DNA from 3 places in the Psychrobacillus sp. FSL H8-0510 genome. Region 1 is predicted to be linked to each of the others. Evidence: riboswitches for the same ligand, from Rfam matches in the RefSeq annotation. Region 1 holds a riboswitch; each other region holds the start of a gene.
The links. Region 1 has a riboswitch for S-adenosylmethionine ahead of MHI40_RS18825 (cyclase family protein). Riboswitches for the same ligand answer to the same signal wherever they lie in the genome.

Region 1 (3,157 bases):
CGTTCTTGGTATGCAGTCGACCAACGGGTCACTGACTCCACCGAACAGAGTGAAGCTCGCTTGGGGAATCACATTATCCGTAATCGCTATTATTTTGTTATCCGTTAATGGATTAGCAGCATTACAAAATACAATTATTATTGCCGCCTTACCATTTTCATTCGTAATGTTACTTATGATTATTTCACTGTTTAAGGCTTTAAAAGCAGAAAGAAAATAATGAAAACAAATGAAATGCCAAGGGTTTATTCCCTTGGCATTTCATTTATGTTTAAAACTTTACTTTCTTTCTCATTATCAAATGAGACCCGAGAAAGAAAGTTATATTTTTACTCAGCTACAGTATTCTACAAATGAGTATGGAAAGTAGTCGAGATCTTACACGGATTAACTCCAAACTATGCTGTTCTTCTGTAAGCTTATTACCATGATGTCTAGAAGCAAATCTGCATTGCGGACTAATACTCAACTGCTCCAGCGGAACATATTGAGTTACTTCTGTGTTCAAAGAAGTCTAAAGCCCGCCAGTAAACTTTCTGGTCTTAACAAACTTCCTACATGGTCCGCTCGAAATGGAGCTTGAATAGCTGTTTGAACTGTCCATTTATCTCACTCCTTCTATGGTAAGATGGCAAATGATCGAACTGGGAATCCAGAGGCTTTTTCTGGCTTCGGGACGATATTGAAAATAATGGCTCCTGTTGCAGGGAGCTTATCTAAGTTCGTCAATAATTCTATTTGGTAAGTATCTTGTTCAAGCACATAATATTCTCCGTGTAATGCGCCGTTTTTTAGATAGTCAGCACTTGAATCAGTGTCGAATGTTTCATGTCCTATAGCTTTAATCTTTCGTTCTTGAAATAAAAACTTCAAAGCTTCTAATCCCCAACCCGGCGCGTGATTATTACCCGCTGCATCCTTATTGTTAAATTCCTTTTCGTCTGGCCAACGTTTACTCCAATCGGTTCTAAGAGCGACAAATGAGCCTTCTTCGATTTTTCCGTGGGCTTTTTCAAATGTGAAAATGTCATCCACCGATAAAGTAAAATCATTATCTTCAGCCGCTTCCTTTGACCGATCAATGACGACTAATGGTAATACCAATTCTTTCAATTCGAGTTCTTCTAAGTAACGCGTATCCCTTACAAAATGTATAGGTGCATCTATATGCGTGCCGTACTGTCCTGCAAATTGAAAGCTTTGTGCAAAGAATCCATCGTCATGATTAAACAATGTGTCGATTTCAGCTGCTTTAAAAGCAGCGAAATGTGGTGAATTAGCTCCAAATGTGTGTGTTAAATCTACCCACTGCTTTTCCTTCAATGTGTTGAATGCTTTTAGTAATTCCGATGACATATTGATTTCTCCCCCTATTTTTTATAGTTAAAATCAAATAAAACCCCTTCTTAGAAACAAGAAGAGGTTTACACGTCATCGGTGAATTAGTCTCTTCTTATCTTCAAGCATAACGCTTCTGGAATTAGCACAGTACAAATTTTTGCCTGTTGCTGAGGTATCATAGGGCCAAGTCCCTCCACCTCTCTTGATAAGAAAGTTGTTTTATTTGATTAATACCTAGTATACAAATAGAAATTACCTAAGTCAACCACTATTTTCATTTTATTTAGAATATACCATCTTTATTGGTGGAAGCATCATAATTTTCTTTTCATTTCCTCAGTTTTTTAGGTACATTAATAATATGAAGACTATGAGATAATATGAAAAGAGATAGTGATGAAAAGAGGGATATGTATGATCCATACGATTGGCATAACGACCGATCATGAAATAGTAAATGACTTTCCTATAGAAGATATAAAACGGAGAAAGTTTGAATGGTACTGGATTGACATTGCTGAGCCAACTAAAGAAGAAGAACTTTTACTTAGTTCTTTCTTTCATTTTCATCCACTGGCTATTGAGGATTGCTTACAAAGGCTACAGCGTCCTAAAGTGGACTATTATGATGGTTATAACTTCTTTGTTTTACATTCTTTCAATGAGGAAACATTAGAAGCAGAAGAGTTAGACATATTTGTTGGTCAAGACTATGTAGTGTCATTTCATTTCCATCCGATGCATGAAATGGAGCAAGCACGGGAGCGTATTAGACAAAATTCACAGGGCTGGGATAGAGGTGCTATCCATGCAACTTATAATATCATCGATAAAGTGGTGGATGCCTATTTTCCGATTGTCTATAAAATTGAAGGCTATTTAAATGCTGTAGAAGATAAGCTATCTTATGATATGCGCCATTTTTCTATGGATTCAGTGTTTGATCTTCGAGGAGATTTGTTACGTTTAAGACGTACAGTTATTCCTATGCGAGATTTACTTTATAGAATATTAAATTCAGAACGAATGAATTTACAGCAAACGGAACACACCTACTTTGCAGATATTTATGATCATTTAATACGACTGACGGAAATGATTGAATCTAATCGAGAGCTGACAGCTGATATACGTGATAGTCATATGTCGATAAACTCTAGTAGGATGAACCGTATCATGATGATCTTAACGATTGTATCAACTGTTTTTATACCCTTAACGTTCATTGTTGGAGTATACGGTATGAACTTTGCAAACATGCCTGAACTTGAGTGGAAATATAGTTATTTCGTAGTACTCGGTGCTATGGTCCTCATCGCTTTTTCTATGCTTAGTTGGTTCAAATACAAAGGGTGGTTTAATCTGTTTAAAGATTAATATAAGAGAATCCAGGTATAAAGGCGCCCGGTCCTTGAAGTGAAAACTGTTTCTTTCGTTTTCGAGGGACTTTGGACAAACGTCTTGCTATATGATTACCGATTGAATTTTTAGTGATATTGGTTGTGACTTGGTCACAACCAATATCACTTTTTTTCAGTAATCTTATGGCATTTATCTGCCCGTCGCCCTTCTACAACACTTAGAACTAGGTAAGTATGTTTAGAGAAAAGTATTACAGAGTAGTACCCCTAATTCAACAGACAATTTTATTACTATAATAGCTGCTTGTACTACTCATATCATCTAACCGAAAGGCTGCAATATCTTAAAGTTAAGTACTACACATTTGATTGCAGTCGAAGGTGGCAACGCCCGCGGAAAGCGGCCACCTGAAACGGAAATCAGCAGTATTATTCATTCTTTTAAGTCACCCTAA
Region 2 (3,157 bases), 2.1 Mb from region 1:
CACACCCGCATTTCCTAATGCCACTCCTATACTTTCGTTCTCTGGAAGATGAGTATCCATAATCTTTCTTACTTCTTTATAATAGTCTCCTTTAATAAGGATATATTCAGATTTTGCCTCTAAACCTGCTAATAACTCAGTTCGATTATGTGCTTCATAAGCTTCTATACCATTCACTTTGTACATAAAAATCCCCCTTTCAAGTGTCATAATAATAATTTACGAATATAAACAAACTAAAGTTCCGCTTTTTTCTAATTTTATTTATTCGACTAAACCGCTGCGTTAGTTTAAGTGTAACACTTTTAACATAGCGATTTATTTTAACAAAAATGCCGCCCATTAAATGAGGGGCATTTTCTATTTGTGTTAAAGCTGATTAGGTTTATCTTTTTTCTTTTCTACCGGATAAAACTGATTTGCTCCTGTTTCTTCATCAAACTTTCGCTGAAAATCCATACCAATAGTTTCTGCCAACACTAAATCTACTGTAATAACAGGATTTTCACCTTTCATAAAATGACCACCAAAAATATTGCCATATTGGTCACATATTGTCCCATGGAAATGTGTTTCAAACTGTCCATCTCTTTGACAGACAACTCCCGTCCCCTGCAAAAACTCGATTGGCCCCTCTTTGACAACGAGGTTATTGTACCCTACACCTATGGGTGAATCTTCGTTTGGTATCAAATAAACAAATCCACTTCTTTGAAAACTTCCAAAACAACTAAGAATTGTAGCAGAATTAATTCCATTCACTTTACACAATTCCTCTATTCCTTCTAGCAAATCAGTTCCATATACTAAACGCGCTCCTACTACCTTTCCTAGCTGACCAACTGCAAAGTTTGCTCTTACTTTTGACAACGCTTACACACCCTTTTTGTATAATTATTTATTTTTATTAAACATATACTATTTAGAATGTTATACGCAACTACAAAAAAAGTAGGTTGACTTTAATAAGTTGATGTAGTAAATTATATTTTATGAACTGTTGAAAAACTTAATAGCTGATATCTCTTATCAAGAGTAGCTGAGGGACTGGCCCTATGAAGCTCGGCAACCATCCACCTAATAATCTATGTGGAAAGGTGCTAAATCCAGCAAAACAATTTTGTTTTGATAGATAAGAGAGGACTAACGTATGTATGCGCCTCTCTTTCTTTTGAAAGAGGGGCTTTTATATTTATACAACGTTCTGAATAATTATTTGGAGGAATGGAAAATGAAGAAATTTGGATTTTTATTGTCAACGGTACTTTTATCTGGAGCTCTTGTAGCTTGTGGAGATGATGCAACTTCAGAAGCTAAAGCGATTAATGAGGACAAAATAGTAGTAGGTGTAACTGCTGGGCCACATGAACAAATTGTAGAAGTGGCTGCTAAAGTGGCTGCTAAGGACGGATTAGAAGTTAAGCTTAAAGTTTTCTCTGACTATATTTTACCTAATACAGCCTTATCGGAAGAGGATTTAGATGCAAATAGCTATCAGCATGAGCCATTCCTAGATACGTTTAACGAAGACCATGGCACAGATTTAGTTCCTGTAGGAAAAACGATATTAAATCCAATGGGTGTCTATTCAGACAAATATGATTCTATAGATGACCTGCCAGATGGAGCAACTTTTGGTTTACCAAACGATCCTACAAATGGCGCTCGTGCATTATATATTTTAGAAGAAAATGGCTTTATCAAAATTAAAAAAGATAAAAGAGAATCAGCAAGTATTTATGACATTGAAGAAAACCCAAAAAACCTAGAATTTATTGAACTAGAAGCTGCTCAAATCCCGAAACAACTGAGTGAAGTAGATGCAGCTGCCATCAATACAAACTTTGCACTTGAAGCAGGTATTAGTCCAAAAGAGGATTCCATATTACTAGAATCTTCCAATTCTCCTTACGTGAACTATATTGTAGTCCGTGCAGAAAACAAAGATGATCCGACAATCCAAAAGTTTATCAAAGCATATCAATCGGAAGAAGTTAAAAAATTCATCGAAGAAGAATTTAAAGGTTCAGTTTTACCTAGCTGGGACGAATAATGGAGTCATAAACGTTACCGACTTCGGTAGCGTTTTCTTTAAAAAGAAAGGAAGATCGTGAAATGATTGTATTAGAAAATGTCTCGAAAGAGTTTAATAGTAAAAGTGGAACTGTAAAGGCAGTAAAACAAGTCAATATACGGGTAAATCAAGGAGAAATCCACGGTGTTATAGGATATAGTGGTGCTGGAAAAAGCACACTAATACGTTGTGTAAATTTACTGGAAAAACCTACAGAAGGTAAAGTTTTCATAAACGGCGTCGAACTTACTTCCTTACCCCTCCCTAAATTGCGTAAAACTCGCAATAAAGTTGGCATGATTTTTCAAGGATTTAACCTACTTAAAACAGCAACGGTTTATGATAATATCGCCATTCCACTAAAGCTACTCGGCTATAACAAAGACGAGGTAAAAAAACGGGTGGAGCAATATTTAGACATAGTTGGTTTAACTGACAAGCATACAAATTATCCTAACCAGTTATCAGGCGGACAAAAGCAACGTGTTGCTATCGCTCGCGCACTTGCTCAGGAACCTGAAGTATTGCTTAGCGATGAAGCAACCAGTGCTCTGGATCCAGAAACAACTGATTCCATCTTAGATTTGCTACTAAAGATCAATCGTGAATTAGGAATTACTATACTCTTAATCACGCATGAAATGAATGTCATTCAAAAAATTTGCGATCATGTATATGTCATGGAAAATGGAGTTATCGTGGAACAGGATACAGCTATTAATCTATTTACGAAGCCTACCCACCCTACTACCAAAAAGTTTTTAAATACAATTAGCCAACGGAATTTATCCAATTCATTGATTGCTCAGTTGAATGTTACAGGCGCAGTCACTCGTTTAACATTTGTAGGGGAAAGTACTGGAAAACCGTTATTGGCAGAAGTTAGTCAAAAATTTAATGTTCAGCCAAACATTTTAACTGCTAATATTATCGAATTGAAGAATGGCATCGTCGGAAATATAGTCGTTCACTTAATTGGCGACAAAGAACAAGTGAAAAACGCTATTCACTATCTAGAAGCACAGGGTGTAGCAACGGAAGAATTGGAGGGACATTCTCATGAGTAGAACAGATCAATTTGTA
Region 3 (3,157 bases), 160 kb from region 1:
TCTGGGTTGGTCTTGTTATATTCGTCAATTACCGTATATTGCGCATTGTTTGCTGCAATAGGAGCTAAAGAGTAGCCAGCAGAGGCAAAATCCTCTAATGATTTAATATGCTCATTTTCTTTTTTCAATACGAGACCGGCACTGCTTAGACCTAGGAAATCTTTAGGGGAAATAAACTTCTCTGTGCGTTCCTCTGTCCAAAATGCATTTTTTACACCTACTTGAAACTTACCTTGTTCTACTCCGATTAATAGATCATCGCTTGTCGTTCCTATATATTCAAATTCGTATTCAGGAAGTAGTTCATCTACTAATTTCATAACTTCTACATCGTATCCCGTAGCATTTCCTTTATCATCTAACCAAGAGATAGGCTTCGATGCCATGTCATAGGCAACTTTTACTTTTCGAACATCTCCATCTTCTGAAGTTGTTGAAGCCTTTCCAGAACTACATGCAGCTAAAATTGTCACGGAGGCTAACCCTATTGCAGCCAATTTAAAGTACTTATTCATATCTAATCTCCTCATTTCACTATTTTTTATTGTTATCTTCCTCTAACGCAGTCAGTGCAAGTTTTTTTATCGTCATATCATCCATAGGGGGATTATGGAGTCCTGCTCGAACATCGCGGTAATAACGTTGCAAGGGGTTTGTTCTTTGTAAGCTTTTGGCACCAACTAATCGCATCGCTTTGTCGACAATAGTGATTGCTGAATTAGTAACGATATGCTTTGCCACGCTTACTTCGTTGGTTAGAAGTTCTTTTGTAGATTCATTGTCATAAGCGGATGCAACTCCGTAAATGACGAGTCTAGCCTTCGTAAGCTCTAAATCTATTTCACCTAGTAGCTGCTGCACGTTTGGTAGCTGTGCAATAGAGCCATTCAAGCTATTGGGTGAATGGGTATTAGCAAAGTGGACTGCATAGTCTCTTGCAGCCTGTGCAATTCCAAGATAAGTTGCAGGTATATGAAGCAGCCAACCATTGATCTTCCCGCCACTAGCGAATTCAGGAAGCTCTACTAAATTGGATTTATGAACGGTTACATTGCTTAGTACTAAATCATTGCTGCTAGTTCCGCGCATGGAAACTACATCCCACGTTTCCTCAATGGAAAGCCCCTCCGTATCACGAGGTATAAGGAAAAAACCAATTCTTTCTTCTTCTTCAATCCAAGCAGATGTTAAAAAGTAGGATAGTACGGGGGAAGCGGTTGTGAATATTTTACATCCGTTTAGTACCCAAGAATCTCCCTTTTTAATAGCGGTAGTACCAGGTCTGCCACCTCGTGTTGGACTACCTGTTTGTGCTTCACTGACGGAACGATTTATGAGTGCACCATTTAATACTTCTGTAGCGAAAAAGTCTAATCTTTCCTGTGTCCATAATTTTTTTTCGTATAGTTCGCCTACTACACCTAAACTCCACCCTACCGATAAGGCAGTATTTGCATCAAAGCTAGCAAGAATTTCCTGTGAAAGAACCATATCGTAGACAGAAAAACCTTTGCCCCCATACGATTCCGGTAGAGTTAGACTTGCATAACCTAGTTTCAATAAATCCTCCACATTTTCTTTTGGGAAAATAGAATTCTCGTCAATATCTGCTGATTTACTTTTAAATTTGTCTTCTAATTCTTCCAAACGATTAATCCATTGCTGCTGTTTTTCTGTTTTGATGTATAAATTTATCACAGTTGCTATCTCCTTTAATTTAAATTATTCCGATTAGTTAAGTAGGTATTAAGAGGAAATAAAAAACCCATCTCAAAATGAGAAGAGTAAGTGGTTAAATAAATACTTATCTCTCAATTTCTTGCTGGAAGTAGCACCATACCATAGCTTTGGCGGTTGCTGAAGCATCATCGGACCAGTCCCTTCGCTTCTCTTAATAAGTAGTATGTAGTTGTTGAAATAATCTTACTACTTCATCTAGGTGAAGTCAATAGTAATTCATATTGCTTTAATAGGATTTAAATATGTAATTGAATTTATAGGTTTTTTAGAAAGTCATCCTGGGTATTAACAATAGGGAAGAGATAATTAGAGGAGGAATTTGTTTGGATAAGAAAGTAGCTGGAAATAGTAAAAATGAACAATTAGAAGAATTTCGAGTGGACGATCAAGGACAAGCAATGACTACAAATCAAGGACTTAAAGTTTCGGAGGATGAGTTTTCCCTTAAAGCAGGAGAACGAGGCCCTACTTTAATGGAAGACTTCCATTTTCGTGAAAAAATGACTCATTTTGATCATGAACGTATACCAGAAAGAGTAGTACATGCTAGAGGTTATGCGGCTCATGGGGAGTTTGAGGTATATGAATCTGCAAGTGAATTTACAAAAGCGAAGTTCTTGCAAACACCGGGTAAAAAGACTCCTGTATTCGTGAGGTTCTCCACTGTGGCAGGATCACGTGGTTCTGGAGAGTTAGCACGCGATGCTCGTGGCTTTGCAACGAAATTTTATACGGAAGAAGGAAATTATGATTTAGTAGCAAATAATATTCCTGTCTTTTTCATACAAGATGCTATTAAATTTCCAGACCTAATACATGCTTTAAAACCAGAGCCCCATAATGAAATTCCACAAGCTGCTAGTGCTCATGATACGTTTTGGGATTTTGTTGCCAACAATCAGGAGTCAGCACATATGGTCATGTGGACAATGTCTGATCGTGCCATTCCTCGTAGTTTCCGAATGATGGAAGGGTTCGGTGTAAATACATTCCGTTTCGTTAATGATGCGGGTAAATCCCATTTTGTGAAGTTTCATTGGAAGCCGTTGCTTGGTACCCACTCAGTTGTATGGGATGAAGCGCAAAAGATAAATGGGAAAGATCCAGACTTTCACCGTCGCGACCTATATGAGGCGATTGAGAATGGGGACTATCCAGAGTATGAATTCGGCGTACAACTTATCGCAGAGGAAGATGAGTTTAAATATGACTTTGATATTTTAGACCCTACTAAACTATGGCCTGAGGAAGAAATCCCAGTTAAAATTCTAGGGAAAATGACATTAAATCGCAATGTAGATAATGTATTTGCTGAAACCGAGCAAGTAGCATTCCATCCAGGGAGTGTTGTACCGGGAATTGATTTCTCTAATGATCCTCTACTTCAAGGGCGATTATTCTCATATACAGATACACA

Region 2: another riboswitch for S-adenosylmethionine. It lies ahead of MHI40_RS07915 (MetQ/NlpA family ABC transporter substrate-binding protein); the one in region 1 lies ahead of MHI40_RS18825 (cyclase family protein).
Region 3: another riboswitch for S-adenosylmethionine. It lies ahead of MHI40_RS17920 (acyl-CoA dehydrogenase family protein); the one in region 1 lies ahead of MHI40_RS18825 (cyclase family protein).

The regions. Positions count from the first base shown of each region.
Region 1 is NZ_JBBOYZ010000001.1:3,689,006-3,692,162, forward strand. It holds gene MHI40_RS18820 (BCCT family transporter) at 1-220, shown strand, start outside; gene MHI40_RS18825 (cyclase family protein) at 619-1,356, opposite strand; SAM riboswitch class I at 1,451-1,553, opposite strand; gene corA (magnesium/cobalt transporter CorA) at 1,756-2,718, shown strand.
Region 2 is NZ_JBBOYZ010000001.1:1,623,719-1,626,875, reverse strand. It holds gene MHI40_RS07925 (hypothetical protein) at 1-186, opposite strand, end outside; gene MHI40_RS07920 (PPC domain-containing DNA-binding protein) at 370-870, opposite strand; SAM riboswitch class I at 1,024-1,139, shown strand; gene MHI40_RS07915 (MetQ/NlpA family ABC transporter substrate-binding protein) at 1,232-2,053, shown strand; gene MHI40_RS07910 (methionine ABC transporter ATP-binding protein) at 2,116-3,141, shown strand; gene MHI40_RS07905 (methionine ABC transporter permease) at 3,134-3,157, shown strand, end outside.
Region 3 is NZ_JBBOYZ010000001.1:3,530,149-3,533,305, reverse strand. It holds gene MHI40_RS17925 (transporter substrate-binding domain-containing protein) at 1-515, opposite strand, end outside; gene MHI40_RS17920 (acyl-CoA dehydrogenase family protein) at 535-1,698, opposite strand; SAM riboswitch class I at 1,802-1,901, opposite strand; gene MHI40_RS17915 (catalase) at 2,064-3,157, shown strand, end outside.